One region of the Streptomyces sp. NPDC004111 genome, then DNA from elsewhere that is predicted to be linked to it. Evidence: riboswitches for the same ligand, from Rfam matches in the RefSeq annotation. Region 1 holds a riboswitch; each other region holds the start of a gene.
What was found. Region 1 has a riboswitch for cobalamin ahead of ACFYVL_RS03430 (ribonucleoside triphosphate reductase). Riboswitches for the same ligand answer to the same signal wherever they lie in the genome.
Positions count from the first base shown of each region.

Region 2: it holds a riboswitch for cobalamin, as region 1 does, so the genes downstream of both, ACFYVL_RS19475 (prenyltransferase/squalene oxidase repeat-containing protein) here and ACFYVL_RS03430 (ribonucleoside triphosphate reductase) in region 1, are expected to answer to the same signal.
Region 3: it holds a riboswitch for cobalamin, as region 1 does, so the genes downstream of both, ACFYVL_RS20370 (CoA-acylating methylmalonate-semialdehyde dehydrogenase) here and ACFYVL_RS03430 (ribonucleoside triphosphate reductase) in region 1, are expected to answer to the same signal.
Region 4: it holds a riboswitch for cobalamin, as region 1 does, so the genes downstream of both, ACFYVL_RS07750 (prenyltransferase/squalene oxidase repeat-containing protein) here and ACFYVL_RS03430 (ribonucleoside triphosphate reductase) in region 1, are expected to answer to the same signal.

Region 1 is NZ_JBIAMU010000001.1:766,500-773,905, forward strand. It holds gene ACFYVL_RS03425 (anaerobic ribonucleoside-triphosphate reductase activating protein) at 1-317, opposite strand, end outside; gene ACFYVL_RS03430 (ribonucleoside triphosphate reductase) at 314-2,230, opposite strand; cobalamin riboswitch at 2,227-2,380, opposite strand; gene ACFYVL_RS03435 (NUDIX domain-containing protein) at 2,710-3,216, shown strand; gene ACFYVL_RS03440 (hypothetical protein) at 3,451-3,636, opposite strand; gene ACFYVL_RS03445 (class I SAM-dependent methyltransferase) at 3,745-4,662, opposite strand; gene ACFYVL_RS03450 (cytochrome P450) at 4,659-5,993, opposite strand; gene ACFYVL_RS03455 (hypothetical protein) at 6,415-6,783, shown strand; gene ACFYVL_RS03460 (ABC transporter ATP-binding protein) at 6,830-7,406, shown strand, end outside.
Region 2 is NZ_JBIAMU010000009.1:190,462-197,867, forward strand. It holds gene ACFYVL_RS19455 (ECF transporter S component) at 1-529, opposite strand, end outside; gene ACFYVL_RS19460 (ABC transporter ATP-binding protein) at 526-2,229, opposite strand; gene ACFYVL_RS19465 (energy-coupling factor transporter transmembrane component T) at 2,226-3,461, opposite strand; gene ACFYVL_RS19470 (SCO2322 family protein) at 3,458-4,114, opposite strand; gene ACFYVL_RS19475 (prenyltransferase/squalene oxidase repeat-containing protein) at 4,171-5,424, opposite strand; cobalamin riboswitch at 5,514-5,664, opposite strand; gene ACFYVL_RS19480 (MBL fold metallo-hydrolase) at 5,707-6,780, opposite strand; gene ACFYVL_RS19485 (hypothetical protein) at 6,964-7,406, shown strand, end outside.
Region 3 is NZ_JBIAMU010000010.1:35,874-43,279, forward strand. It holds gene metE (5-methyltetrahydropteroyltriglutamate--homocysteine S-methyltransferase) at 1-856, opposite strand, end outside; cobalamin riboswitch at 1,021-1,244, opposite strand; cobalamin riboswitch at 1,417-1,612, shown strand; gene ACFYVL_RS20370 (CoA-acylating methylmalonate-semialdehyde dehydrogenase) at 1,880-3,379, shown strand; gene ACFYVL_RS20375 (acyl-CoA dehydrogenase family protein) at 3,376-4,536, shown strand; gene ACFYVL_RS20380 (enoyl-CoA hydratase/isomerase family protein) at 4,533-5,600, shown strand; gene mmsB (3-hydroxyisobutyrate dehydrogenase) at 5,597-6,544, shown strand; gene ACFYVL_RS20390 (enoyl-CoA hydratase) at 6,541-7,406, shown strand, end outside.
Region 4 is NZ_JBIAMU010000003.1:160,121-167,526, forward strand. It holds gene ACFYVL_RS07745 (hypothetical protein) at 1-237, opposite strand, end outside; cobalamin riboswitch at 386-460, opposite strand; cobalamin riboswitch at 524-670, shown strand; gene ACFYVL_RS07750 (prenyltransferase/squalene oxidase repeat-containing protein) at 857-3,862, shown strand; gene ACFYVL_RS07755 (hypothetical protein) at 3,925-4,938, shown strand; gene ACFYVL_RS07760 (energy-coupling factor transporter transmembrane component T) at 4,942-6,207, shown strand; gene ACFYVL_RS07765 (ABC transporter ATP-binding protein) at 6,204-7,406, shown strand, end outside.

The DNA.
Region 1 (7,406 bases):
CTGCGGGGGAGGGCGCCGCCGGTGTGCAGGCCGACGCGGTGCCCGAGCGCGCGGGCGGCCCGTGCCGCGTCGGCCAGGCCCGGCTGGAGCAGGGGCTCGCCGCCGGAGAACACGATGCCGTCGAGCAGGCCCCGGCGGCGGGCGAGGTGCGCCGCCACGTCCGGCCAGCGGACGGCCGGGGCCGTACGCGGGTCGAGCAGGTCCGGGTTGTGGCAGTAGCCGCAGCGCCAGGGGCACCCCTGGCAGAACACGGTGGTGACCAGGCGGCCCGGCCAGTCGCAGGTGGACAGCCGGGACCAGCCGCCGATCCGGATCACGGCGCGGGGGCCGGTGCCGGGGCCGATGCCGGGGCCGGGACCTGTGTGCGTACCGGCTCCGGGGACGGCGTGCGGACCGGTGGCGTCGTGGCCGGTTCCCGGAAGTGCCTGCGTTCGGCGTGCTCGCCCCGCTTGCCGATGTTGAACGAGGCGACCGGCCGGTGGTAGCCCATCACCCGCGTCCACACCTCGCAGCCGCGCCGGCAGGTCGGGCAGCTGGTGTGCTCACCGGCCAGATAGCCGTGCGCCGGGCAGATGGAGAAGGTCGGGGTCACCGTCAGATAGGGCAGCGAGAACCGTTCCAGGGAGCGCCGCACCAGGTTCCGGCAGGCCTCGGCGGTGGAGACGCGTTCGGACAGGTACAGGTGCAGGACGGTGCCGCCGGTGTACTTGGTCTGGAGCTCGTCCTGCCGCTCCAGGGCCTCGAAGGGATCGTCGGTCCAGCCCACCGGCAGCTGCGAGGAGTTGGTGTAGTACGGGTTGCCGTACGGGCCCGCCTGGAGGATGCCGGGGAAGCGGCGCCGGTCCTCCTTGGCGAACCGGTACGTGGTGCCCTCGGCGGGGGTGGCCTCCAGGTTGTAGAGGTGGCCGGTGCGCTCCTGGAACTCGACCATCCGCGCCCGTACGTGGTCCAGCAGCCGGACCGCGAGCGCGTGCCCCTCGGCGGCCGTGATGTCGTGCGCGTCGCGGGTGAAGTTGCGGATCATCTCGTTGACGCCGTTCACGCCGATGGTCGAGAAGTGGTTGCGCAGGGTGCCCAGATAGCGCCTGGTGTACGGGAAGAGGCCCTGGTCGATCAGGTCCTGGACCGTCACCCGCTTGATCTCCAGGCTCTGCACGGCGAGTTCGAGGAGCCGGTCGAGCGCCGCGAACAGGCCCGCCTCGTCGCCCGGATGCAGATGTCCCAGCCGGGCGCAGTTGACGGTGACCACGCCGAGCGAGCCGGTCTGCTCGGCACTGCCGAACAGGCCGTTCCCCCGCTTCAGCAGTTCGGTGAGGTCGAGCTGGAGCCGGCAGCACATCGAGCGGACCATGCCGGGCTCAAGACCGGAGTTGAGGAAGTTCTGGAAGTACGGCAGTCCGTACTTCGCGGTCATCGCGAACAGCCGCGTGGCGTTCTCGCTCTCCCAGGGGAAGTCCCGGGTGATGTTGTACGTGGGGATCGGGAAGGTGAAGACCCGGCCCGCCGCGTCACCGGCCGTCATCACCTCGATGTACGCCCGGTTGATCAGATCCATCTCGGCCTGGAGCTCCCCGTACCGGAAGTCCAGCTCGACGCCGCCGATCACCGGCACCTGGTCGCGCAGGTCGGCGGGGCAGGTCCAGTCGAAGGTGAGGTTGGTGAACGGCGTCTGGGTGCCCCAGCGCGAGGGCACGTTGAGGTTGTGCACCAGCTCCTGCACGCACTGGTGCACCTGCGCGTACGACATGGAGTCCTGGCGCACGAACGGCGCCATGTACGTGTCGAAGGAGCTGAACGCCTGGGCGCCGGCCCATTCGTTCTGCAGGGTGCCCAGGAAGTTGACGATCTGTCCCACGGCGGAGGAGAAGTGCCGCGGCGGCGCGGAGTCGATCTGCCCCGCGACCCCGTTGAACCCCTCGGTCAGCAGGGTGCGCAGCGACCAGCCCGCGCAGTAGCCGGACAGCATGTCCAGGTCGTGGATGTGCAGGTCGCCCTCGCGGTGGGCACGGCCGACGGCCTCGGGATACACCTGGTCCAGCCAGTAGTTGGCGACCACCTTGCCCGCGGTGTTCAGGATGAGTCCGCCGAGCGAGTAGCCCTGGTTCGCGTTGGCGTTGACCCGCCAGTCGCTGCGGTCCAGGTACTCGGTCACCGAGTCCACGGCGTCGATCTGCGTCACGTCGGCCCTCCCACGAGGCGTCCGGGGTGTGTGCCTGCGGTCGCGCGGGATGCGCGGCCGGGGCCGGCAGGTATCGGACTCGGGCCCGTCCGCGGGCCCACACCGTTGCGGGGCAGCTCCGGATTCGCACCGGATTCCCTGTTTCCTCGGCCGCGCACACGAGGGGTGCGCCGACGCCGAACCGACCTTTAGGACACTACATCTTGTGCTGGTCCGACACGCCCGGTACGACATGTGGGGGTTCGTTGGGCCCGGAAGGTGAGGACCTTCGTCCCGGGCGAGGGGGGGGCAGGCCGTGCCCGGTCAGGTGCGGTCGGTCTCCTGCGCCCAGCGCCGGCTCCACGCGTCCAGCGGCGCCCGAGCAGGTCGAGCGCGGCCATGACCGGGCGGCCCGACTCCGAGCCCCGTACCGGTGTACCGGGGCGGGGCGGGCCGGCCGCCGTCCCGCCGTCGCCCCGCCCCGGTGCCCGGGGATCCGGCCGTCCCGTAAACCCGGTGGCCGTCGCGTGCCGTCTCGTTAGGCTGCCCGGATGTCCGAGATGGAGAAGTACTCCCGCCGTGCCGCCCGCGTTCTGCTCTTCGACGCCGCCGACCGTCTGCTGCTGCTGAAGTTCCGTGTCGACCCGGACGTGCCCGCCGGCGGCCACGGCTGGTGCGCGCCCGGGGGAGGGCTGGAGGACGGCGAGAGCGAGGCCGAGGCGGCGGCCCGGGAACTGCGCGAGGAGATCGGCCTCGCGGTGACCCCGGAGGCGGTCGGGCCGAAGGTCGCCCTGACCGCCGGGTACGCCGACCTCGGCTGGGCGGAGGGGATGTTCCAGGACAACTTCTTCCACCTCAGGGTGACGGGCCACCAGGTGGATGTCAGCGGCCAGGGGGCCGAGGAACTGCGATACCACGCCGGGCACCGCTGGTGGACGCTCGACGAACTGGCCGCCAGCACCGAGCGGATCCACCCTCTCGGCCTGTCCGGCCTGGCGCGCGATCTGGTCGCGGGCCGGATACCGGCCGAGCCGGTGCGACTGCCCTGGCACCACTGAGGCCGCCCGCCGCACCCGCCGCATCCGGCTCGTGGAAAGGGGCGAGCCCGGCATCAGGGTGGTGGTGGGCTGATGCCGGGCTCTGGTCGAACCGGAGAGGCACTCTTCCCAGGGCGGCGGGACGGTCGCGTTTCCGCGTCCGGCCTCGATCCGCGTTCGACCGGATCAGAGTAACCGGTGTGCGGACCTCTTTTCCCCCGGGGTGCCGTTCGGGTTCGGGACGGGGCAGCGCCGTCAGAGGCGAGGGCGGCGGCTGAGGGCGATTCCGGCGAGCAGGAAGACGGCGCCGATCACTCCCGCGACGACGGCCGCCGTGGTCTGGGTGGGCTGCTGGCTGGCGTTGAGCACGGCGGTGACCACGCCCATCACGCCGCTGATGTAGCAGAAGATGGTGATGAAGATCTTGACGTTGGGGTGCATGGCGACTGTTCCCATCGGATCGGTTGCGGGTTTGAGGGCTTGCGGCTCGGGGGCTGGGGGGCTCGGGGGCTTGCGGGTTTACGGATTGCGGGGCCGGTCCGCTCGCGTTCAGCGGGGCGGTGCGGGCGGGGTCGCCGGTGAGTGCGCCGGTGCGGGCGCAGTCGTGGGTGCGCAGGCCGGTGCCGTGCCCGCGGCGGTGAGGCCCAGCAGCATCACGTAGGCGTCGGGGTCGGTGCGGAAGCGGTTCCAGCGGTCCGCCGCCAGGGCGAACTCGCCCAGCGAGAGGGCGCCGGAGGCCACCAGGGGCTGGAGCCGCCCGGGGCCCAGGTGCGGGGCGAAGTCCGCGGTGGGGCGGTCGTCGTTGGTGGTGGCGAACGGCCGCAGGACGACGTCCGCGCAGCCCGCCCCGCGCAGCAGCCGGGTGAGCCGGCGGCCGATGGCGCGGTCCCCGCCCGCCGCCTCCTGCGCCTTCGCCAACTTGGCGTGCACCGAGGCCAGTTCGGGGAACGCCGGATCGGCGAGGCCCCAGCACGAGGCGTCCACCTCGGTGACGACCAGCAGGCCGCCGGGCCGTAGTACACGCAGCGCCTCGGCCAGCGCCGGGCGCGGGTCGGCCAGGTGCTGGAGTACGTAGCGCAGCAGTACGTACCCGGCGCAGGCGTCCGGGAGGGGGAGCGCGGCGGCGTCCGCGACCAGGAGTTCGGCCCCGCAGCCCGCCGCGTGCGACAGCAGGCCGCCGTCGATGTCCACGGCGGTGACGGACAGCTCGGGGTGGGCGGCCCGCAGCCGGCGGGTGACCGCGCCCGAGCCGGCGCCGACCTCCACCAGGGGGCCTCGGGCGGGGTCGAGCCCCAGCTCGTGCAGGATGCGCAACTCCTCGGGAAACGACAGGTCCGCCTGCGCCTCCAGCCGGGCCAGTTCGCCGGTCAGGCCGCCGGAGGTGGTCGCCGCGGGGTCGTAGGAGCCGCCCGGCGGGGCCGGGGCAGGCGCGGAGGAAGGGGCCGGGGCGGGCGGGAGCGTGGTCATCGCGGGGTCACCGTCATTCGCATTCCGTGTTTGGGGCGCAGGGTCACCAGGGCCTCGGGTTCCACCGGGAAGCCGGGTTCGAGGGCGAGGTCGGCCGACTGGAGGAGGGTGGCCAGCACCAGCGTGGCCTCGACCAGGGCGAAGTGGCGGCCGATGCAGGTGCGTTCGCCGCCGCCGAACGGGAGGTAGAGGTGGCTGGGCAGATCGGGGGCGGTGAAGCGGGCCGGGACGTAGTCGTCGGGGCGCTCCCAGAAGTCCGGGTGGCGGTGCAGGACCCACTGGCTCACGCAGACCAGGGCCCCGGCCGGGACGTCGTAACCGTCGAGGACGTCGGCGCGGGCGGCCCGCCGGGAGATCAGCCACACCGGCGGGTAGAGCCGCATCGCCTCCTCGATGGCGCGGCGGCAGTGCGGCAGGGCGGGGAGGTCGGCGGCGGTCGGGGTGCGGCCCGCCAGTACTCCGTCGAGTTCCACGCGGAGCAGGGCCGCCTCGGCGGGATGCCGGTCGAGGAGGTAGAGCGTCCAGGTCAGGGCCTTGGCGGTGGTTTCGTGACCGGCCATGATCAGGGTGAGGACCTGGTCGCGCAGGTCGATGTCGTCGAGTTCGCCGATCATCGTGTCCATCAGCGTGCCCCGGCCCGCGGCGTCCCCTCCGGCGGCCCGGCGGGAGGCGATCACGGTGCGGGCGACGAGCTGGAGGAAGGACCGCGCCTGTACGTATCCCCGGCGGCGCAGCGCGGTGTCCTGGGGGTCGGGGTCCGGGTCGGGTACGTAGTGCCCCATGAAGAGGTTCGCCGCGTCCACCGCCCGGCCGAAGCCCTCGCCCGCCGCGCCCAGGTCCACGCCGAGCACCGCCCGGGTGAGGATCGCCAGGGTCAGGGAGGTGAGGTGGTGCTCCACCGGGAGGGCGGAGCCGGGTTCCGCGGCCGACCGCCAGCGCTCCAGGAGGGCCCGGGTCTCCTCGGTGATGATGCCGTCGAAGGTGGTGACGGCGGTGCGGCGGAACGCCGGTGCGCAGAGCCTGCGCTGCCGGGCCCACTCGGCGCCGTCGCTGGTGAGCAGCCCGTTGCCGAGCAGTGGGCGCAGCATCGCGTCGTCCGGGGTGTTCGCCTTGGTGTAGTTGGCGACGTTGTCCTTGAGCACGTGCCTGGCCAGGTCGGGGCGGTGCAGCATGTAGACGCGCTCGCCGTCGCCGACGTGGCTGGTGAGGTCGCCGTACTCGCGGTTCATGCGGGTCACGAAGGCCAGTGGGTCGGCGCGCATGGCCGCCATGTCCACGGGTTCTGCGGGCCCCGGCGGCACGGTGGCCGCCGGTGCGGTGGTGGGTGTCACGTGAACCTCCGTGAAGAGCGGGGCGGCCGGGTGCGCGGGGGCCGGTACGCAGGGCCCCGTACGCAATCCCGAATCCGCATTGCGTATGCGGCGTAAGTAATTCCGTAATCGTCGCGGAATTGCCGCTACCGCCCTCCGGGCACGCGCTCGGAAGGCGGGTGACGTGAGAGTATGCGTTTCCCGGCGGGCGTCAACCGGCCGAAGAACAAAGGTGGTTGATTAACCGTAACGCCGGTCGGTGTTCTGCTCAATGCTTATTCGGAACGGTCAGGGGCGACGCACAATACGTCAGGCCCCGGGGGTTTCGGATTACGTTTCTTTGCGTCTTGGCCGGGCCGTCGAATTCATGTGAATGTTTGTCCGTCGCCGGCACAACGACCGAATCACCAGAACAAGAAACGCCAGACAAGGGAGAGTTCGCATGTCTCTGGACCCCCAGCAGCGGGCAGAATTCGTCAACGCGTACACCCGTGTGCTCATCAGCTCCTGGTCCGACGAGGCGTTCGCCGCCCGGCTCCAGTCCGACCCGAAGGCCGCGCTGGCCGAGGCCGGCCTGGAGATCCCCGAGGGCAGCGAGATCGTCATCGTCACACAGGCCCCCGAGGGTCACCAGGAGGGCAACCTGGACGTCCAGGTGTCCCTGTGGGAGCTCGGTCTGGCCACCGGACGCTACGAGTTCCACATCCCCGAGACGCCGACCGTCGACGCCGCCGAGCTGAGCGAGGGCGACCTCTCGGACGTCGCCGCGGGCTGCAACTACTGCTGCTGCCCCTGCTGCTGCTGCACCTGATCAACAGGTGTGAGCGCGCCACATTCCCACTTCGCTGGAGTGATCCATGCCCACTGCGCAGAAGGCGCATCCGGTTTCCGTCCGCGGTCTCGTCAAGCGCTACGGCGACACCTTCGCGGTCCGCGATATCAGTCTCGACATTCATCGGGGTGAGGTATTCGCACTGCTCGGGCCGAACGGCGCGGGCAAGACCACGACCGTCGACATACTGACGGGCGTAAGACGGCGCACCGGCGGAGAAGTGCGGGTCCTCGGCCGTGATCCGGCCGAGGACCCGCGGGAATGGCGCGCGAGGATCGGCGTGGTTCCCCAGTCGACGGGCGCCTATGTCGATCTGAACGTCCGGGAGGTCGTCGCGCATTTCGCGGCGATGTACCCCGCACCGCTGCCGGTGGGGCAAGTGCTGGACATGGTCGGCCTCGGCCGCCACCAAGCCGCACCCGCCCTGTCGCTTTCCGGCGGCCAGCAGCGCCGGCTCGACGTGGCCGTCGGCGTCGTCGGCGACCCCGAACTGATCTTCCTGGACGAGCCCACCACCGGGCTCGACCCGGTGGCCCGGCGCGAGGCCTGGGACCTGGTCCGCTGGTTCGCGGACCGGGGCCGCACCACCGTCCTGACCACCC
Region 2 (7,406 bases), on a different contig from region 1:
CCACTTCGGTCCGGCCGCGCAGCCGCTCCCAGCCGGGCAGCAGTCCGGCGCCCATCGTGAACCAGCCCATGGCCAGCATCTGGAACGGCATCCAGGGCCCCACCCCACCGGTCAGCAGAGCGGAGGCGAAGATCGTGACCGACCCGAGGACGAAACCGAAGCCGGGCCCCAGTACCCGCCCGCTCAGCACCATCAGGAAGAACATCGGCTCCAGGCCGGCCGTGCCCGCCCCGAGGGGACGAAGGGCGGCGCCCACCGCGGCCAGCACGCCCAGCATCGCTACGGCCTTGGCGTCCAGACCCGAGTCGGAGATCGTCGCCACCACCACCGCGACCAGCAGCGGCAGCAGCGCGGCGAACAGCCAGGGGGCGTCCTTGGAGTGGGCGAGCCCGGCGGCGGAGTCCGCGAGCAGCGGCCACCCGAAGGCGACCACCCCGACGAGACTGATCAGGACCAGCGCGGCGACGGACCGGGGCCCCAGCCGCACGGGACGGGCCGGGCCCCCGGGGTCCTGCGTCGGGCCCTTCACGCCGTGCCGCCGGACGGGGTTCCACCGGAGCGCGTGTCGCCGGGCCGCGTGTCACCGGGCCGTGCGGTTCCGGGGCGAGGGTCACCCGTGCGGGGGCCTTCGAGTGCCGCCGCCACCTGCGGCACCGTCAGCCACTCCTGCGGTGCCAGGATCTTCGCCACCTGAGGGGCGAAGGACGGGGAGGAGACCACCACCTGCGGTGTCGGACCGTCCGCGACGACCTCGCCGTCGGCGAGGATCACCACCCGGTGCGCCAGCTCGGCGGCCAGCTCCACGTCATGGGTGGCCAGCACGATCGCGTGTCCCTCCGCGGCCAGCGTGCGCAGCAGGCCGATCAGCCGGGCCTTGGCCGCGTAGTCCAGACCGCGGGTCGGCTCGTCCAGCAGGAGCAGCGGCGGCCTCCCGGTCAGCACCAGGGCCAGGGCCAGCGCCAGCCGCTGCCCCTCCGACAGGTCGCGCGGATGCGTCGAGTCCGGCACGTCCGGCAGCAGCGCGCTCACCAGCGCGCGGCAGGTGCCCGGTTCGGCGCCCGCGTCGTGGTCCGCCGCCGCGCACTCGGCGGCGACCGTGTCCGCGTACAGCAGGTCGCGTGGCTCCTGCGGGACCAGGCCCACCCGGCGGACCATCTCGCGCGGCGAGGTCTTCGCCGGGGTCCGCCCGCCGACCAGGACCCGGCCGGAGGTCGCCGGGTGGATGCCGACCAGGGCGTTCAGCAGGGTCGACTTCCCGGCCCCGTTGCGGCCCATGAGCGCGACCGTCTCGCCGGGGCGCACCGACAGGGTGACCTCGCGCAGTGCCTCGATGCGGCCGCGGCGCAGCACCAGGTGCTCGGTCTCGGCGACCGGTGCGGCGGCGGGCGGCGCGGTGAACGGGGCCGGGCGGCGGTCGGCGAGCTCGGCCCGCAGCGGGGCGGCCCTGCGCCGGGCGTCCCGTACCGACAGCGGCAGCGGCGACCAGCCGGCCAGCCGCCCCAGCCCCACCACCGGCGGGTGCACCGGCGACACCGCCATCACCTCGGCGGGCTCCCCCAGAACAGGGGCGAGCCCCGGACCCGGAAGGAGGACGACTTGATCCGCGTACTGCACCACCCGCTCCAGGCGGTGCTCGGCCATCAGGACGGTGGTGCCCAGATCGTGCACCAGCCGTTGCAGCACCGCCAGGACCTCCTCGGCGGCGGCCGGGTCCAGGGCGGACGTCGGCTCGTCCAGCACGAGGACCTTCGGGTGGCTGGTCAGCACGGACCCGATGGCCACGCGCTGCTGCTGGCCGCCGGAGAGGGTGGCGATCGGCCGGTCGCGCAGATCGGCGAGGCCGAGCAGGTCCAGGGTCTCCTCGACGCGGCGCCGCATCACGTCGGGGGCGATGCCGAGCGACTCCATGCCGTACGCCAGTTCGTCCTCGACGGTGTCGGTGACGAAGTGCGACAGCGGGTCCTGGCCCACGGTGCCGACCAGGTCCGCCAGTTCGCGCGGTTTGTGGGTGCGGGTGTCCCGGCCGTCGACGGTGACCCGGCCGCTCAGCACACCCCCGGTGAAGTGCGGCACCAGCCCCGACACCGCGCCCAGCAGGGTCGACTTGCCGACCCCGGACGGGCCGACCAGCAGCACCAGCTCACCCTCGGGGACGGTCAGATCGACGCCCTGGATCGCGGGCGCGGCAGCACCCTCGTACCGCACGGAGACGTTCTCGAACCGGATCACTTTTGCTTTCCTCTGACAGCGGGCGGTACGGAGGCGGCGGACGGCGGGGACAGGGCGGGCGGTACGGGGGCCACGACCGCGGGCAGCAGCCCCACCAGCACCGACAGCGCCGGCCACACCGGGAACTGCGGCGCCACCAGCGGCAGCACCCCCGGGTGCAGGGCCTGCGGGTCGTACGAGGCGGCCCAGATCATCGACGCGGCCACGACCGCCCCCGACCCGGCGACCAGCCAGGCCCGCACCCCCCACCGGTCCGGCCGGTACCGGGTGCGCACGCTGCGCTGCCCGCCGAGCCGCAGCCCGGCCATCGCGGCGGCCAGCCCGATCAGCAGCACCGGCAGGCCGTACCCGGCACCCTGCGCGGCGAGCAGCCCGTACGCCCCCGCGCACACCCCGAGCAGTCCGCCGAGGGTGAGCACCGTCGTCAGGTGCCGCACCCGGGGCGGGACCTGCGCGGTGCGCCCGTACCCCCGGGCGTCCATCGAAGCGGCCAGCGCCACCGACCTCTCCAGCGCACCCTCCAGCACCGGAAGCCCGATCTGGAGCAGCGCCCTCACCCCGCCGGTGGGCCGGCCGCGCAGCCGCCGGGCGGTCCGCAGCCGTACGACGTCGGAGACCATGTTCGGCGCGAAGGTCATCGCGACGACGACCGCCACCCCCGCCTCGTACAGGGCGCCGGGCAGCGACTTGAGCAGCCGGGCCGGGTTGGCCAGCGCGTTCGCCGCGCCCACGCAGATGAGCAGGGTGGCGAGCTTGAGGCCGTCGTACAGGGCGAAGACGAGCTGTTCCGCGGTGACCCGCCCGCCGAGCCGCACCCCCTGCGCCCAGTCCGGAAGCGGTACTTCCGGCAGGGTGAGGAGCACATGCTGTCCCGGGATCGGCGAGCCGAGGAAGACCGAGAACACCAGCCGGATCACCAGCACCATCAGGCCCAGCTTGACGAAGGCGCCGTACGACCGTGCCCACGGCGCGTCCGTGCGCCGGGCCGCGACCACGTACCCGGCGACGCCGACGATCAGCCCGAGCAGCAGCGGATTGGTGGTGCGGGAGGCGGCCGTGGCGAGTCCCAGTGCCCACAGCCACCAGGCCCCGGCGTGCAGCGCGTTGCTGCGGCTGGCGGCGGGGGCCCGCAGCGGACCGGCCGGCCCGCGGACCGGTCGGCCGGTGCCCCTGCCGGCCGGGTCGCGGCGGCCGGAGGGGGTGCTGCCCTCCGGCTTCGTCGCGCCGCTCATCCCCGACGGCGGCGGGCCTGCCACACGGCGGCGGCGCCCAGCGCCAGCACGGCGGCGAGTCCGACCAGGACACCGGCGGACGGGCCCGTGCCCCCGTCGTCCTGCGAGGCGGAGGCGGAAGGAGAGTCGGCGGTGGGAGCGGGCGCGGACGGCTCGGCGTTCTGCGAGGACGTTCCGCTCACCTGGTCGGCGCACCCGGTCCTGGGGTAGCCGGCGATGGCACAGAGCAGCGCCGCGTTGTTGTAGCGCAGCGGCCTGGCCACCTCCGCCAGCGCTTCGGCGGTCGTCGCGTCCTCGCCCACCCGGGCGCACACGCCGCGCGGTGCGGGCGGCGTCTCGCCGTCCGGGGCGTCCTGCGGCGTTCCGAAGTCCAGCACGAGGGCGAGGCGCTTGCTGCCCGGTTGGGCGGGGGTCTTGGCGCAGATCGCTTCGAAGCCCGCTTCCCCGCGCGGCTTGGCGGCGTCCTGCGAGTCCTGGCTCACGGCGAACCGGAATCCCTGGACCGCGCCGTCGGCCGGACGGGTGGTGGCGGCTCCCTGGGTCGCGTACGTCCAGGTGCCGCCGTCACGCTCCCAGAACGACCAGTAGCGGTAGCCGGAGCCCTGGTCCGCCGCCGCTGCGGCGCCCGCGGGCAGCAGCGCGCCCAGCCCCATCGCCACGGCGAGCAGCGGTGCGGCGCACTTCGCGCGGCGGGCCGCGGCGGTCCGGCTCACAGCTGCTGGTTCTTCTTGTTGCGGCCGCTGATCAGGAAGCCCGCGCCCATGCTCGCCACGAAGGCGACACCGACGACCCACCAGGTGGCGGAGGAGCCGCCCGTGTCGTCCTTCTTCGCCTCGTCCTTCTTCCCGGCGTCCTCCGCGGCCTGCTTCGCCTGCGGCGCGGGGCCGGTCGCGTTGAGCTGCTCGACGAGGTCGGTGCCGCCGAAGGAGCGCGGGTCCATGCCGGTGGCGTGCGCGGCGAAGACCAGCTGGGCCCAGGCGGCGGGACCGGTCTGCTTCGCCCAGGCCGCACCGTTGCGGGCCAGCCACTGGGCGGGCTTCGCGGCGGCGTCCCGGTGGCCCGCGGCGGCCAGCGCCACCGTGGCGTCCGCGGTGTTGCCGAAGTCGGGCTTGTCCTCGGCGCCCGGCATCGCCGACATCAGGTGCTGACCGTTCTTCGCGAGCAGCCGGGCGAGGTAGTCGGAGCCACCGTCCACGGCGGCCTCGGGGGAGGTCATGCCCGCCTCGCAGTCGGCCGCGGGCTTGAGCTCCTCGTTGGTCTTGGCCGGGGCGACGACCATCGTCTTCTGGGCCGCCGCGGTCACCACGGCGGCGGTCGCGTCGGCGTTCGGGAACTTCTTCCCCGCCTTGTCGGGCTGGAAGGCGAAGGCGCCCTGGTTCTCCGCCTTGCCCGCGCAGTCCGCCTGGAAGGCCAGCAGTGCGTCGAGCGACGACTTCCAGTCCTTGCCCATGGCGTCCTTGGGCCGCTCACCGGCCGCGACCAGGGCGCCCACCACGATCGAGGTGGAGTTGGCGTCGCTCGGCGTGCCGGGGGAGTAGGGCCAGCCGCCGTCCTTGTTCTGGACGGACTTCAGCCAGCCCACGGCCTTCTTCACCGTGGCGTCCTGCCCGCCGAGCGCCTTCAGCGCCTGTACGGCGGCGGCCGTCGCGTTGGTGTCGACCAGCACCTTCGCGTCGCAGGGCCTGCTCGCGTCGGCCCGGAAGGCGGGGAAGCCGCCGTTGTCGCACTGCTGGGCCACCAGCCAGTCGACCGCCTTCGTGGCCGGCTTCACTCCGACGGTCTGCTGGGCGAGCAGGGCGAGGGACTGCCGGAAGACACCGTCGTACGTCGGGTCGCTCTTGCCGTACAGCCCCGAGGGGATCGCCACCGGCGACGGGGCCGGCGCGGCGGAGGCGGCCGGAGCGGCCACCGCACCGAGAACGGCGGCTGCGGCGAGCGCTGCGGCGCTGCGGCGAAGGGTCATGTCGGTGGTGCCTCTCCTGAAGGGCGGCCGGGCACGGACCCCTTCGACAGGCACCGCGGCACCGGCCCCGTGTACCTCTACCTCGACGGTGCCGTGCCAGTCATGCGGGCCGGGCGTTCCGACTCTTCGCACCGCGGCGAGGGATCGCGCGCGATGGGAATCACGGTTGCGGGTCAGTGCCGGATTCGCACCGGCTTCTCCCGTACGGGCATGATGACGACTCGCACACTCTACCGACCTGTCCGGGGTCGGGCCCGCCGTCGCGCCGCCGCCGCCCCGCCGTCACACCGCCGTGTAGGTCACCGGATCGCTGCCCGGTACGGCCTCCGCGTGTCCCAGTTTCACCAGTCGGCGCAGATGGGCCTCGGCCTCGGACACGGCGATGTTGCGCGAGCCGTAGGGGATCTGTTCCCAGGGCCGGTTCCACTCCATCCGCTCCGCGAGCTGCCAGGGCGTGAGGGGCGCGGCCAGCAGGGCGCGCAGCCCGGCGAGGCGTTCCTCGTGGTGGGCGAGGAGTTCCTCGACGCGCTCGCGCGGGGTGGTGAAGGGGTGCTGGTGGGCGGGCAGCACCTCGGCGACGTCCAGCCGGGCGATCCGCTCCAGGGAGGCCATGTAGTCGCCGAGGGGGTCCCCCGCGCTCGAACGGAGCCGGCCGCCCGGGTCGGGGCCGGTGGCGTCGTCGTCCGGGTCCTCGTACAGGCCGATGTGCGGGGTGATGCCGGGGAGCAGGTGGTCACCGGAGAAGAGCCGCCCGTGGCCGGGCAGACCGGCCGGGTGCTCCTCCTCCAGATGCAGGCACACATGGCCGGGCGTGTGGCCCGGGGTCCATACGGCGCGCAGCGCGCGGCCCGCCAGCGGCAGCAGTTCCCCGGGCACGATCTCCCGGTCCGGGAGCGCCGCCCGCAGCCCCGGCAGCGTGCGCATCCGCCCCGACCCGCGGGCGGCGCGCAGCGGACCGAGGTGGTCCTCGGGGGCCCCGGCGGCGGCCAGCTTGGCGGTCAGGTAGTCGAGCCAGACGTCCGGTTCGGCGCCGCGGGTGCGGCGGACCACCTCGGCGTCGGCGGCGTGCATGGCGATCCACGCGCCGGAGACGTCGCGCACCTGCCCGGAGAGGCCGTGGTGGTCGGGGTGGTGGTGGGTGATGACCACGCCGTGCACGTCGGCGACGCGTACGTCGAGGGCGGCGAGCCCGGCGGTCAGGGTGTCCCAGGAGGCGGGGTCGTCCCAGCCGGTGTCGATCAGCACCGGCCCGCGGTCGGTGTCCACGAGGTGCACCAGGGTGTGGCCGAGGGGGTTGTCCGGGATCGGGACCTTGATGCTCCAGACGCCGCCGCCGTGCTCGGTCACCTGTGTCATGGCTCCCCCAACTGTCGCGAGTGGTGCGGGACTTGCCTTGCGGTCACTATAACTAGAACGGGTTCCAGTGCGAGGTGGGGGACGGTGCGGGTGTCGACCCCCAGGATTCTCGGGGTCGTTGTCGGGGGTGCCCCGTGGTTGTCCCGGATGGGCCGCATGGCTGTACGCGGACAAGATCGACGCATGACGAACCCGACGCACACCCAGCACACCACCGCCCCCCGCACCACCGCCCCGCACACCACCGCCCCCCGCACCACCGCCCCCCGCACCACCGCCCCGCACGCCGCCGCTCCCCGCACCACCGCCCCGCACGGCCGGCCCGCCCCGCAGGACCGGCCCGCCCCGGTCCCCGCCACCGCCCCCCGTACCCCCTCCGGCCTCGTCCGGCCCGCCGGGTTCACCCGGTTCGCGCTCGTCGCGGCGCCCGTTTCGCTGGTCGTGTACGGCGCCGTCCGGCTGCTCAGCGAGCGGGGCACGCCGGGCACCGGCTGGACGCTGGGGCATCTCGCGATGCTCGTCGGGGTGCTCCTGTTCGTTCCGGTCCTGCGCCAGCTGTACCGTTCGGCGCCCGCGTCGCGGCGCCCGGCGGCCTCGGCGGCCCTGCTGGTGACGGGTGCCGGGCT
Region 3 (7,406 bases), on a different contig from region 1:
GCGCGTCCAGGTTGGCGGCGGCGGGACCGGTGAAGTCCATCGCCAGGCCCTCGATCGGGGCCCTGGCCAGCACGGGGAGCGCGTCGCCGAGCCGGTCGAAGTACGACGCGACCAGGAGCTGCGGCCGGTCGCTCAGCCCGCCCAGGTCGCGGTAGGCGCGCGAAGCGGCGTTCAGTTCGGCCGGGGTGCGGTCCTGGACCAGGGCGGGCTCGTCCAGCTGCACCCACTGCGCCCCGGCCGCCCGCAGGTCGGCGAGCACCTCCGCGTACACCGGCAGCAGCCGGTCGAGCAGGGTGAGCGGCTCGAAGTCCGCGGCCACACCGGGGGCGGGCTTGGCCAGCAGCAGGTACGTGAGCGGGCCGACCAGCACGGGTCGCGCGCGGTGCCCCAGCGCGAGGGCCTCCGTCAGCTCCGCGACCTGCTTGGTGGAGTCGGCCGTGAAGACCGTACCGGGCCCCAGCTCGGGCACCAGGTAGTGGTAGTTGGTGTCGAACCACTTGGTCATTTCCAGCGGCGCCACGTCCTGGTTGCCGCGCGCCATGGCGAAGTACCCGTCGAGCGCGTCGGCGTCGACGGCCGCGCGGTGGCGGTCGGGGACGGCACCGACCATGACGCTGGTGTCCAGCACATGGTCGTAGTACGAGAAGTCGCCGGTGGGCACCTCGTGGATGCCGGCGTCGGCCAACTGGCGCCAGTTCGCCCGGCGCAGGTCCTGTGCGGTCCGGCGGAGGGCGTCGGCGGTGACCCGGCCCTTCCAGTAGCCCTCGACGGCCTTCTTCAGTTCACGGTGCGCACCCTGGCGGGGGTAGCCGTGCACGGTGGACCGTGCTGCCGCGGCTGCGGGCTTCGCTGTCACGGAAATCTCCTTCGCGAGACGACTCCTGAGAGCCCCGGCGACGGGACGCGGACGCGAAGGGATGACGAAACCGGACGGAGTGTGCCGCGCGCGACGAGCGCGGTCCTCCGCCTGCTGTGTACGCCGACCCGCCCACGAGGTCACCGGGACATCCGCACGCGATCGGTCGCGTGCGGGCAACGGGCAGGTCTTCGGACTCGCGGGCACACCCACCGGAACTCCGGCGGATTCCTACTGGCCGTCGCTTCCCAGGTCCTGGCCGGACCCAGTGCGTATGACGGCGGTCGTTCCCGCTCACCGCTGCGGGGCAGTCCCGGATTCCCACCGGGTTCCCTCTTGCGACGCGCCTGCCTGGCGGACAGGGCGAACCAGCTGCACCGCACACAGTAGGCGCCGGAGCGGCTTTTGGGCACCACGGCTCGGATGCCGGACGGTGACATGGGACACCTGCGGCGATCCGGACGGCCAACACCTGTGTACAGGAGGGCAGTTGATCCGCGCGCGCGAGTGCGGCGGGCCGGGCGGGGGAGTCCCCGGGGAGGGGGTGGACTTACTAGGACGTCCAACTATATGTTCGTGGCACAAGGTCCGCGGTGCAGGGAAGCCGGTGTGAATCCGGCACGGTCCCGCCACTGTGACCGGGGAGTGTGCTGTCACCACTCGCCACTGACCGGGCCCCGCCAGGGGCGGTCGGGAAGGCGGGCGGCACACGGAGATCCGGGAGTCAGGATACCGGCCGCGGAACGTTCCGTGTTTTCCACGAGGATGGAGCAGACACGCATGGCACCGGTTTGTACCCACGGCCCCGGTGGTCCGGCGGAGCGCGCGCCACTCACCCCGCACTCGTAGGACTGCGGCACCCGTACCCGGCGTCCGGCCGCACGGCCCTCGCGCGCCCGGTCCCCCGTACGGGCGCCCCCGTCCGCTGTCCCACGACGCCCGCCGGCCCCGCACCCACCCGTGCGCCCCGTCGGCGGTCCGCCGTGCCCTCCCCGGATCCCACCTGACGAGAGCAGGCACCCCATGGTCCGTGAACTCGGCCACTTCACCGGCGGCAAGCACACCGCCGGCACCTCCGGCCTCTTCGGCGACGTCTACGACCCCAACACCGGCACGGTGCAGGCCCGCGTACCCCTCGCGGGCCGCGCCGACACCGAGGCGGCCGTCACCGACGCCGCCGACGCCCAGCGCGAATGGGCCGACTGGAACCCGCAGCGGCGCGCCCGCGTCCTGCTCCGCTTCCTCCAACTCGTCGACGAGGAACGCGACACGCTCGCCGCCCTGCTGTCGTCCGAGCACGGCAAGACCGTCGCCGACGCCCACGGAGACCTCCAACGCGGCCTGGAGGTCGTCGAGTTCGCCGCCGGGATCCCGCACCTGATCAAGGGCGAGTTCACCGACAACGCGGGCACCGGCATCGACGTCCACTCGCTGCGCTCCCCGCTCGGCGTCATCGCCGGAGTCACCCCCTTCAACTTCCCCGCGATGATCCCGCTCTGGCAGGCCGCCCCCGCCCTCGCCTGCGGAAACGCCTTCGTCCTCAAGCCGTCCGAGCGCGCCCCCTCGGTCCCGCTGCGGCTCGCCGAACTCTTCCTGGAGGCCGGCCTGCCGCCCGGCGTCCTCAATGTCGTCAACGGCGGCAAGGAAGCCGTCGACACCCTCCTGGAGGACCCCCGCGTCGCGGCCCTCGGCTTCGTCGGCTCCACCCCGGTCGCCGCCCACCTCTACGCCACCGCCGCCGCCCGCGGCAAGCGCGCCCAGTGCTTCGGCGGCGCCAAGAACCACATGGTCGTGATGCCGGACGCCGACCTCGACCAGGCCGTCGACGCCCTCGTCGGCGCCGGGTACGGCTCGGCGGGGGAGCGCTGCATGGCGATCTCGGTGGCCGTACCGGTCGGCGCGGAGACCGCCGACCGGCTGGTCGCCGCGCTCAAGGAGCGCGTCCAGGCCCTGCGGATCGGCCGCTCCGACGACCCGGAGGCCGACTTCGGCCCCCTCGTCAGCAGGGACGCCCAGGAGCGGGTGCGCCGCTACGTCGACATCGGCGTCGTGGAGGGCGCCGAACTCGTCGTCGACGGAAGGGACTTCACCCTTCCCGGCCACGAGAACGGCTTCTTCGCCGGAGCCTCCCTCTTCGACCGGGTCTCCCCGAAGATGCGGATCTACCGCGAGGAGATCTTCGGACCCGTGCTCTGCGTCGTACGCGCCCGGAACTACGAGGAGGCCCTGCGGCTGCCCAGCGAGCACCCGTACGGGAACGGCGTCGCGATCTTCACCCGGGACGGCGACACCGCCCGCGACTTCACCCGCCGCGTCAGCACCGGCATGGTCGGCGTCAACGTACCCGTCCCGGTCCCCGTCGCCTACCACACCTTCGGCGGCTGGAAGCGGTCCGGATTCGGCGACCTGAACCAGCACGGCCCGGACGCCATCCGCTTCTGCACCCGCACCAAGACCGTCACCTCGCGCTGGCCGTCCGGCGCCAGGGAGGGTGCCAGCTTCACGATGCCGACCATGGGATGAGCGCCATGACCACCTCCACCCCGCTCACCGAGGACCAGCGGGCCCTCGTCGAAACCACCCTGGACTTCGCCCAGGACCACCTCGCCCCGCACGCCGTCCGCTGGGACCGGGACAAGCACTTCCCCCTCGACGTGCTCCGCAAGGCCGGCGGCCTGGGACTCGGCGGCGTGTACGTCCGCGAGGACGCCGGCGGCAGCGGCCTCGGCCGCCTCGACGGGGCCCTGATCTTCGAGGCCCTGGCCTCCGGCTGCCCGTCCGTCGCGGGCTACCTCTCCATCCACAACATGGTCGCCTGGATGATCGACACCTACGGCGACGAGGAGCAGCGGGCCCGCCGGCTGCCCCGGCTGTGCTCCCTGGAGGACCTCGGCAGCTACTGCCTCACCGAACCCGGCGCCGGCTCCGACGCCGCCGCGCTCACCACCCGCGCGGACCGCGACGGCGACCACTACGTCCTCACCGGGGTGAAGCAGTTCATCTCCGGGGCGGGCGTCTCCCAGGTGTACGTCGTCATGGCACGCACCGGCGGCACGGGCCCCGGCGGCATCTCCGCGTTCCTCGTCGACCGGGACGACCCCGGGCTCTCCTTCGGCCCCGACGAGCGGAAGATGGGCTGGAACGCCCAGCCCACCCGCCAGGTCGTCCTCGACGGGGTGCGCCTGCCCGCCGGCCGGCTGCTCGGCCGGGCCGGCGACGGCTTCCGGATCGCCATGCGCGGCCTCAACGGCGGCCGGCTCGGCATCGCCGCGTGCTCACTGGGCGGCGCCCGCAGCGCCCTGAACCGGAGCCTGTCCCACCTCGCCGACCGCGAGGCCTTCGGCGGCCGGCTGCTCGACGCGCAGGCACTGCAGTTCAGGCTCGCCGACATGGCCACCGAACTCGCCGCGGCCCGCGCCCTGGTGCACCAGGCCGCCCAGGCCCTGGACCGCGCGGATCCGCAGGCCCCGCAGCTGTGCGCGATGGCCAAGCGCTTCGCCACCGACACCGGCTACTCCGTCGCCGACCGCGCACTCCAGCTCCACGGCGGATACGGCTACCTCCACGAGTACGGCATCGAGAAGATCGTCCGCGACCTCCGGGTCCACCAGATCCTGGAAGGAACCAACGAGATCATGCGCGTCATCGTGGCCCGCGGGCTGACGGAGGTGTTCCGGTGACCGCCGACGACGACCACGTACTGCTCCGCACCGAGGGCCGCTCGGGCCTGCTCACGCTCAACCGGCCACAGGCGCTCAACGCCCTCACCCCCGCCATGGTGCGCCGCGTCGACGAGGCGCTCACCGCGTGGGAGCACGATCCGGCCGTGGAGAGCGTCGTCCTCACCGGGGCGGGCCCGCGCGGTCTGTGCGCGGGCGGCGACATCCGCGCCATCTACGAGGACGCGCGTGCCGGGGGCGGCGCCTCCGCCGCCTTCTGGCGCGACGAGTACCGGCTCAACGCCCGTATCGCCCGCTACCCGAAGCCGTACGTCGCCCTGATGGACGGCATCGTGATGGGCGGCGGCGTCGGCCTCTCCGCGCACGGCAGCGTCCGCATCGTCACCGAACGCTCCCGCATCGCGATGCCGGAGACCGGCATCGGCTTCGTGCCCGACGTGGGCGGCACCTACCTGCTCGCCCTCGCACCCGGGGAACTCGGCACCCACCTGGCACTGACCGGTGCCCGGATCGGAGCGGCCGACGCCCTGCTGTGCGGGCTCGCCGACCACTTCGTGCCCGCCGCGGACCTGCCCCGGCTGCTGGACGACCTGGCCGCGCACCCGGTGCACGAAGCACTCCGCCGCCACGTGCGGCAGCCACCGCCCGGCGAACTGCCCGCCCTGCGCGAGTGGATCGACGACTGCTACGCCGCCGGCACCGCCGAGGAGATCGTCGCCCGGCTGCGCGGCCACGGAGCGCCCGCCGCCCAAACGGCGGCCGACACACTGCTGACGAAGTCGCCCACCGCCGTGAAGGTCACCCTCGCCGCGCTGCGCCTGGCCCGGCGGCCCGGCCCGCTGGAACGGGTCCTGGAACGGGAGTACCGGATCTCCTGCGCCGCGCTGGCCTCGCCCGACCTCATCGAGGGAATCCGGGCGCAGGTCGTCGACAAGGACCGCACACCCCGGTGGTCACCGGCCACCCTGGCCGAGGTGACCGACGCGGACGTGGCGCGCTGGTTCGCCCCGCCCGCCACCGGTGAACTCCACCTGACCGCAGACCCGCAGGAGGTGCCGTGGTGAACGGCAGGCGCACGATCGGCTTCGTCGGACTGGGCCACATGGGCGGACCCATGGCCGCCCGCCTCGCAGGGGCGGGCCACCGGGTCGTCGGCCACGACCTGGTGCCCGAGCTGCTCGCCACGGCCGTCGCAGCCGGAGTGGAGGCCGCCGGATCGGCGGCCGAGGTGGCCGCCGGCGCGGACGTGGTGATCACCATGCTGCCCGCGGGACGGCACGTCCTGGGCCTGTACCGGGAGGAGGGACTGCTGGCCGCGGCCCGGCCCGGCACCCTGTTCGTCGACTGCTCCACCATCGACGTGGCAGACGCGCGCGCCGCCCACGAGGCCGCGGGCGCCGCCGGGATGCGCGCCCTGGACGCGCCGGTCTCCGGCGGAGTCGTCGGCGCCGAGGCCGGCACGCTCACCTTCATGGCCGGGGGCGGCGAAGCCGAGTTCGCCGAGGCCGAACCCGTCCTGGCGGCCCTGGGCAAACGTGCGGTGCACTGCGGCGGCCCCGGCGCCGGGCAGGCCGCGAAGATCTGCAACAACATGATCCTGGGCGTCTCGATGATCGCGGTCAGCGAGGCGTTCGTCCTGGGCGAGCGCCTGGGCCTGTCCCACCAGGCCCTGTACGACGTGGCCTCAGCCGCGTCCGGCCAGTGCTGGGCCCTCACCACCAACTGCCCCGTCCCCGGCCCGGTCCCGGGCAGCCCCGCCAACCGGGACTACCGCCCCGGGTTCGCCGCCCCGCTGATGGCCAAGGACCTGGGGCTGGCCGCCGACGCCGCCAGGGCCGCCGGGGTGGCGACGGAACTCGGCTCCCGGGCAGCCGAGTTGTACGCCGCGTACGCCGAGGGCCCGGGGCAGGCAAGGGACTTCTCCGGCATCGTCACCACGCTCAGGGAACACCCCGTACCCCCAGCGGCGGGGGCCCCGCACACCGCACAGGACGGAGACGGCGCATGACCGAGCAGACCCCCGCCACGACCACCGGGCCGGACGCGACGACCGGGGCACCCGCGAAAGCCGGGACGCCGGGGACGCCCGGGGAGACCGGGCACGGACCGGGACCGTACGAGACGATCAGGGTCGAGCGCCGGGGCCGCACCGCGCTCCTCACGCTCGACCGCCCCAAGGCCCTCAACGCGCTCGACCTGCGGCTGATGAACGAGGTCGTCGACGCGACGGCGGCCCTGGACCGGGACCCCGGCATCGGCTGCATCGTCCTCACCGGATCGCCGAAGGCGTTCGCGGCCGGGGCCGACATCAAGGAGATGCGGCCCCGGGACTATCCGGACATGTACCTGAGCGACTGGTTCACCGCCTGGGACCGGCTCGGTGCGCTGCGCACCCCGACCCTCGCGGCCGTCTCCGGATACGCCCTGGGCGGCGGCTGCGAACTGGCGATGCTGTGCGACATGCTGCTGGCCGCCGACACCGCCGTGTTCGGCCAGCCCGAGATCAAACTGGGCGTCATTCCGGGCATCGGCGGCTCCCAGCGCCTGACCCGCGCGGTCGGCAAGGCGAAGGCCATGGAGATGTGCCTGACGGGGCGCACCATGGACGCGGCGGAGGCGGAACGGGCGGGTCTCGTCTCCCGGGTGGTGCCGGCCGGTGAACTCCTCGACGAGGCGCTGGCCGTCGCGGAGACCGTCGCCGGAATGTCCCTGCCCGTCGCGATGATGGCCAAGGAGGCGGTGTCCCGGGCCTTCGAGACGACCCTCGCGGAGGGGGTCCGCTTCGAGCGCCGCCTCTTCCACGCCGTCTTCGCGACCGCGGACCAGAAGGAGGGCATGGCGGCCTTCGTCGAGAAGCGACGGCCCGGCTT
Region 4 (7,406 bases), on a different contig from region 1:
CTCGTGGGAGAGCCCGGAGCCGGCGTACGAACCGTCCGCGCCCTGAAGCGACTTGAGGTAGCCGACGCCGTTGGCCTTGGAGGTGGCGATCTGCGCGGGTGTCGCGGTCGCGGCGGCCGGCAGCACGGTGAGGGCGAACGCGCCGAGGGCGGCGACGGGCACGACGAGGGCCGCCCTACGGGATCGACGCGCGGGCGAGGAGGGCGTGTTCGGTCTGCCGGACGTGCTGGCGGACATGGCGGTACGAGAACGGGACATGACTGCTCCTGAGGTGGAGGACGCCGGGCATGCACGTCCCCGCCGCGGCACCCGTCGGGGCCCTCGGGAATGTCCTGACCGCCGTCCGTTCGCGAGGTACAGCTGTACGTGATGTGGCCTGCCACCTGGGCATTCGGGCTCGGAACGGCTGCTTCCGTTCCACACCGCTGCGCGTCAGCCCCGGATTCGCACCGGGTTCCCCCACGTGGCGGAGCAGGACGTTACACGAACTCCGCAACTTCCAGGGAACCTTGACGTGCCCACGCGGCCCGTGCTTCACTCCGGCTGCTATTCGCTCAGGAGAGCGGGGGAAGCCGGTCGAATCCCGGCGCTGACCCGCAACCGTGGACCCACCGTGCCGCAGGCATGCCGTGGGTGAGCCGGAATGCCCGCCCCTGGGTCATGAACGAGACGCCGTCGCGGACTACGGCGTGGTTCGACTGGTCCTTCCTGGGCGTTCCTCGCCTCCCGGACCTCTTTCGCCACGCATGTGCCCGCTCGGCCGACACGAGGGGCCGCAGTGGGGACCGCAGCAGAGCCAGGACGCCGATTCACGTACCGCCGTGGCCGGTTGGCGCGCACGCCCGGGTCAGGGCCGGTGCCGCGCGGCCCGTTCCTGTCCGCCTTCGCATCGACGCTCCTGGCGGCCGTCCTCGTGCTGGTCGGCGGCGCCGTGTACGTCACCGGCACGTCCTCGGCCGCTTCCGCCGACCCGGTCGAGAAGTGCACGGCGACCACCGGCGCGATCGTCGTGGTGGACTTCCGCCCCTGGAAGGGGAAGGTCGTCCGCGGCTGCGGCGTCGACTCGGCCACCGGGTACGACCTGTTGCACGCTGCCGGGTTCAGCACCGTCGGCACCAAGAAGGACGGCCCCGCCTTCATCTGCCGCCTCGGTCACGCGGAGAACGAGTCCGGCACCCAGTTCCCGACCCCGCGGGACGAGCCGTGCGAGGTCACCCCGCAGGCCACCGCGTACTGGTCGTACTGGCACGCCTCGCAGGGCGAGAAGACCTGGAAGTACAGCCAGTACGGGGCCATGGCCCGCACGCCTCGGCCTGGCGACGTCGACGCGTGGGTGTTCGGCGGCACCGACATCGGGGGGACGACGGGGCAGCCCTCGTTCACTCCGGACGAGGTCCGCGCCAAGGGCGGCGGTACGGTGCCGCCGGACCCCGCGGACCCGCCCGCGCCCACCGTTCCGCCGGGCCGGGTCGCCGTGGAGCCGGCCGTGAAGTGGCTCAAGGGCAGGCTCACCGACGGCGAGCGCGTCGTGGAGGAGGGCGCCGAGGAGCCGAACACCGGGTTCACCACGGAGGTCGCCCTGGCGCTGGCCTCCGCACAGCCCAAGGACACCGACCTGGACAAGGTCGTCGCGTTCCTGGCGAGGAACACCGACGCCTACGCCTACCCGGCGGGCACCGGCCGTGCTCCCGACACCAACGCCGCCGCCCGGCTGGCCCTGCTGGCAGTGAGCACCGGGCGCGACCCACGCGCCTTCGCGGACCACGACCTGGCCGGCGACCTGGTGAAGCACCTGTGCACGGCGGGCCCCGACTCCGGTACCCCCACGCCCGGCTGCACCGCCAAGGGCGACTTCCCGAACGCCGGGTACACCGACGGGCAGGCCCTCGGCCTTCTCGCCGTGAAGCGGGCCGGTATCGCCCCGCCCACCGACGCGGTCAAGCGGATCCTGGACATGCAGTGCGAGAGCGGCGGGTTCACCAGCATCCTGATCCGCCCCGGCCAGAACTGCGAACCCGAGCCGTGGACCACCGGCCAGGTGCTGCCGGCGCTCCGGGCGGTCGGCGGCCAGGACGGCGCCGTGGCGAAGGCCCGCTCGTACCTGAAGCGGACCCAGCTCAAGGAGGGCGGCTTCCCGGCCGCCACCGGCCTGACGGACGGCAGTCCCTTCACCACCGCGGTCGCGGCGCAGGCCCTGCGCGCGCTGGGCGACACGGCGTACGCGGACGCCGCGCTGGCCTGGTTGTCGCGGCAGCAGCTCACCGACGGCGGCATCGGCTTCGACGGCGGGGAGACCTCCGAGATCCACCCGACGGTGCACGCCGTGTTCGCCGCGCGGAGCACGAGTCTGGCGACCCTGCCGGAGAAGGCCGAACCGCCGGTGGTCCCGCCGGTCGACCCGCCCGCGGGTGAGGGACCGGACCTGAAGAAGGGTGTCGGCTACCTCACCGCCCCCGCCCGCCTCAGCCGCGGCCAGTACTACGCCGCGGACCCGGTCAGCGGCCGGGCCGACTTCGGGCTGACCATCGACGGTGCGTACGCGCTCGCCGCGACCGGCCTCGACAACGCGAAGCTGCGCGGCATCGTCGACTTCCTCGACAAGGGCGGCAAGGACGCGGCGGGCCGCACGGTCCACGACTGGACCGCGATCGGCACGAAGTACGCGGGCGGCGGTTCGATCGGCAAGACGGCACTGCTGGCACAGTCCGTCGGCCGCGACCCGCGCGCCTTCGGCGGCAAGGACCTGATCGCCGCACTCGGCGGATCCGTCTGCGCCGCACCGAGCACCCTGCCGGACCGCAGTTGCGCGGCCAAGGGCGCCTACGCCTACGCCCCTTCCGTGTTCGCCCAGTCGCTGGGCATCATGGCGCAGCTCAGGGCGGGCGAGAGTGCGGCGGCGCGGGCGCCGATCGCCTATCTCACGAGCCTCCAGCACCCCTCGGGTGCGTGGCCGAGCCTCGTACCGGCGACGGGCGACTCGGACGTGGACTCCACCGCGATGGCCGCGATGACTCTGGATCTGGTCGGCGGCACAGCGTCAAGGACCGCTGTCGACAAGGCACTTGCCTGGATCGCGGCGCAGCAGCTGCCCGACGGCGGCTTCCCCGGCGCGGCGGGCAACTCGGTCAACTCGGCCGCGCTCGCGGTGCAGGGACTCTCCCTGGACGCGGCCAAGTACAGCACCCGGATCGCCAAGGCCCGCGCGTTCCTCGCCGGACAGCAGAACACGGACGGCGGTTTCAACGTCGCGAAGGAAGGCCAGAAGGGCTCGGACCTGCGGGCATCGACGCAGGCCGTGGGCGGCACGACGGGTGTCTCCTTCGCCAGGCTCAACCGCGATCTGACCGGCACCGGCCCGCAGCCCCCGGGCGAGAGCGCGGGCGGGAACTCCGTGGGCGGCGCGACGGCAGGCGGCGCGACTGCCGGTGGCCCGACTGCCGGTGGCGCCACCACGGGCACCGGCACCACCGGCAGTGCCTCCACCGGTACGGCGACGGACGGCGGCGCCCACTCCGGAGGCACCGGCATCGTCACCCCCGGAGAGAGCTCAGGAGAGACCTCCGGCGACGCGGGCGACACGTCCGGCACGGGCGGCACGGGCGGCACGGGCGGCATCGTCGACACCACCACCGGTGGCGGCACCACCGCCGCGGGCGGGACCGGCGACGGCGCCACGGGCGGCATCGTCAGCGCCGGGGACACCTCCGGCACCGGCGCCGCCGGCGGTGGCCTCCTCGCGTCCACGGGTGCGCGGATCGGCGCGCTGTCGGCAGCCGCGGCCCTCCTGGTGGCGGGCGGCTGGGCACTCACCCTCGCCACCCGCAGAGGCCGCACCGCACGCACGGGAGGAACCGAGCGATGACCCTCCGCACACACACGAGGAACCCAGCGACGACCCTCCGCGCACACAGGAGCAACCCAGCGATGAGCCTGCGTCCACTCGCCCGCGCCCTCTCCCGCACGGCGACGGCACTGGGTCTGACGGTGGCCGCGTTCGCCGCCACCGCGAGCCCCGCGCACGCGCTCCCGCAGCCCATGAGCCAGTGCACGACCTCCTCGGGAGCCGTGCTGGCCGTGGACTTCAGCCGCTGGGGCGGCCCCATCTACCGTTCCTGCGGCACCACCCCCACCACGGGCTACGAGCTGCTCAACCAGGGCGGCTGGGCCACCACAGGCACCGGCCATGACGGGCCCGCTTTCATCTGCCGGATCGGGTACAGCGGGTACCGGGGCGGCAAGCAGTTCCCGCCACCGGAGCAGGACGACTGCGTACTGACCCCGCCCGCCTCCGCCTACTGGTCGTACTGGCACGCCAACCCCGGCCAGAACACCTGGGAGTACAGCCAGCTCGGCGCCATGCTCTACCGGCCGCGCCCCGGCAGCGTCGACCTGTGGATCTTCGGCGGCACCGACATCGAGGGCACCCGGGGCCGCCCCAAGGTCACCCCCGACCAGCTCCGCGCCAGGAACACCCGGCCGACCGGCAGCAAGCCGGCACCGAAGGACACCAGGACCGCGAAGCCGCTGCCCCCGAACGTGAACACCGGACCGGCTCCGTTGAACCCACCGGCCGCCCCCGCACCGCCGCCGGCCGCTCCCCCGGCGCACCGGGAGACCCCGCGGGCGGGCGGGCCAGGACCGGAAACCGCACCGGAGAACCCGGCCACCCCGTCGGCGCACGCCACACCGACGGCAACAGCACCCACCACCTCCCCTCCCGCCCCGACCCCCACGGGCACGCCCGCAGGGGATCACTCGAAGGCGGGTCTCCTGGCGGCCTCCGGGCCGAAGGTGGCCGACGCGCCCCCGGCCGCCGACGCCCCGCACGACACGGGCTCCTACCTGCCCGCTGTCGGGGCCGGGGCCCTGGTGCTGCTGATCGTGGGCGGCGCGGTGTTCACCACCAGGCGCCGTCGCCGTACCTCCGAATCGGGGTAGCGCGTGCCGCGTACCGCACGGGGCGCACGGGACGGCGACACGTCCCGCACGCCCGGCACCGCTGCCCGGCCGAAGCCGCCCGCACCGGACCTCTCCGCCGGTGCGGGCGGCCGACGGCTGCCCCGTACCCTGCATCCCGTCGCCTGGTGGGTCTGGGCACTCGCGCTGGCCACCGCGGTGAGCCGCACCAACAACCCGCTGCTGCTCCTCCTCGTCCTCGCCGTCCTCGGGTACGTCGTCACCGTGCGCCGTACCGAGGCCCCCTGGGCGCGCGGCTTCAAGTACTACCTCTGGCTCGCGCTGACGGTCGTGACGATCCGGGTCGTCTTCCGGGCGGTCTTCGCGACCGGCATCACCCCGCGCGACCACTTCCTGTTCTCGCTGCCCCGCATCCCGACCCCCGACTGGTACGCGGGCATCGAGCTGGGCGGCCCGGTATCGCTGGAGGCCCTGCTCTCGGCCGCCACGGACGGGCTCCGGCTGGCCTGCATGCTGTGCTGCATCGGCGCGGCCAACACCCTCGCCAACCCGAAGCGCGCGCTGCGCGTCCTGCCGGGCGCGCTGTACGAGCTGGGGGCGGCCGTGACGGTGTCGCTGAGCGTGGCGCCCCAACTGGTGCAGAGCGTGCAGCGGGTGCACCGGGCGCGACGGCTGCGCGCGGGCCGCACGAAGGGGATGCGTGCCCTGCGCGGCATCGTCGTGCCCGTGCTGGAGGACGCCCTGGAGCGCTCCCTGCGTCTGGCCTCGGCGATGGACTCGCGGGGTTACGGTCGCGCGGGCACGGCGACCCGCCGCTCGCGCAGGCTGACGGGCGCGCTGATGCTGCTGGGCATGTGCGGGCTGTGCGCGGGAGCCTACGGACTGCTGGACGCGACCGCGCCGAAGCTGCTGGGGCTGCCCGCGATGGGTGCGGGCGCTCTGCTGTGCTTCGTGGGGCTGCGTCTCGGCGGACGCCGGGTGACCCGGACGACGTACCGGCCGGACCCGTGGCGTTTTCCCGAGTGGGCGGTGGCGGGCTGCGGGGTGGTGTCGGCTCTCCTGCTCTTCAGCAACGCCGGTTTCCACGCGGCCGAACTCAACCCGTCCCTCTACCCGTTGAGCTGGCCGCCCCTTCCGCTGGTACCCACCGCGGCGATCCTGCTGGCCGGCACGGCCGGCTTCCTCTCCCCACCACCGACAGCACCCCGACCCGTCGCCACCTCCTCCGTCCCCACGCCCTCCGTCCGCTCCTCCGCAACCGACTCCCCGCGCCCCGAGGCAGCTCTGTGATCCACTTCGACGACGTGAGCGTCCAGTACGACGACGTCTCCGCCCCCACACTCCGCAACGTCGACCTCCGCATCGAGGAGGGCGAACTCTGCCTCGTCGTGGGCCACACCGGTGTCGGCAAGTCCACCCTCCTCGGCGCCGTCAACGGCCTCGTCCCGCACTTCACCGGCGGCACCCTCTTCGGCCGGGTCCTCGTCGACGGCCGGGACACCGCCGAGCATCCGCCGCGCGAACTCGCCGATGTCGTGGGGGTCGTGGGGCAGGACCCGCTGGACGGCTTCGTCACCGACACGGTCGAGGAGGAACTCGCCTACGCCATGGAGCAGTTGGCGGTACCACCCGCCACCATGCGCAAGCGCGTGGAGGAGACCCTCGACCTCCTGGGCCTCGCGGACCTCCGCCACCGTGCCCTGCACGAACTCTCCGGCGGCCAGCAGCAGCGGGTGGCGATCGGTTCCGTCCTGACCGCGCAGCCGCGCGTGCTGGTCCTGGACGAGCCGACCTCCGCCCTGGACCCGACGGCGGCGGAGGAGGTACTGGCAGCCGTCACGCGTCTGGTGCACGACCTGGGCGTGACCGTTCTGCTCGCCGAGCACCGTCTGGAGCGTGTCGTCCAGTACGCGGACCGGGTGCTGCACCTGCCCGGTGACGGCACCGTCGTCCCCGGCTCCCCCGCCGACGTCTTCCGCACCTCCTCCATCGCGCCACCGATCGTGGAACTCGGCCGGACCGCAGGCTGGACCCCGCTCCCCCTGTCCGTGCGGGACGCCCGCCGCGCGGCGGCCCCGCTGCGCGGACAGCTCGCGGGTACGGTCCCGCAGCCGGTGCGCCCGGCCCCTCCAGCGGGGCGTCCCGAACTCCTCGACGCCCGTTCGGTGACCGTCACGTACCAGGGCGTACCGGCGGTCCGCGAGGTCGACCTGACCCTGCGCGGGGGCGAGATCACCGCGCTGATGGGCCGCAACGGCTCCGGCAAGTCCTCCCTGTTGTGGGCCCTTCAGGGTTCGGGTCCGCGCAGGGCCGGCTCGGTCAAGGTGCGTCACCCCGGCCCGGACGGGTCGCGTGACCCGAAGAAGCTGAAGGCGGCCGAGGCCCGCAGGCTCGTCGGCCTGGTGCCGCAGACCCCGACCGATCTCCTCTATCTGGAGTCCGTCGAGCAGGAACTCGCCCAGGCCGACCTGGAGACGTCCGGGGCGGGA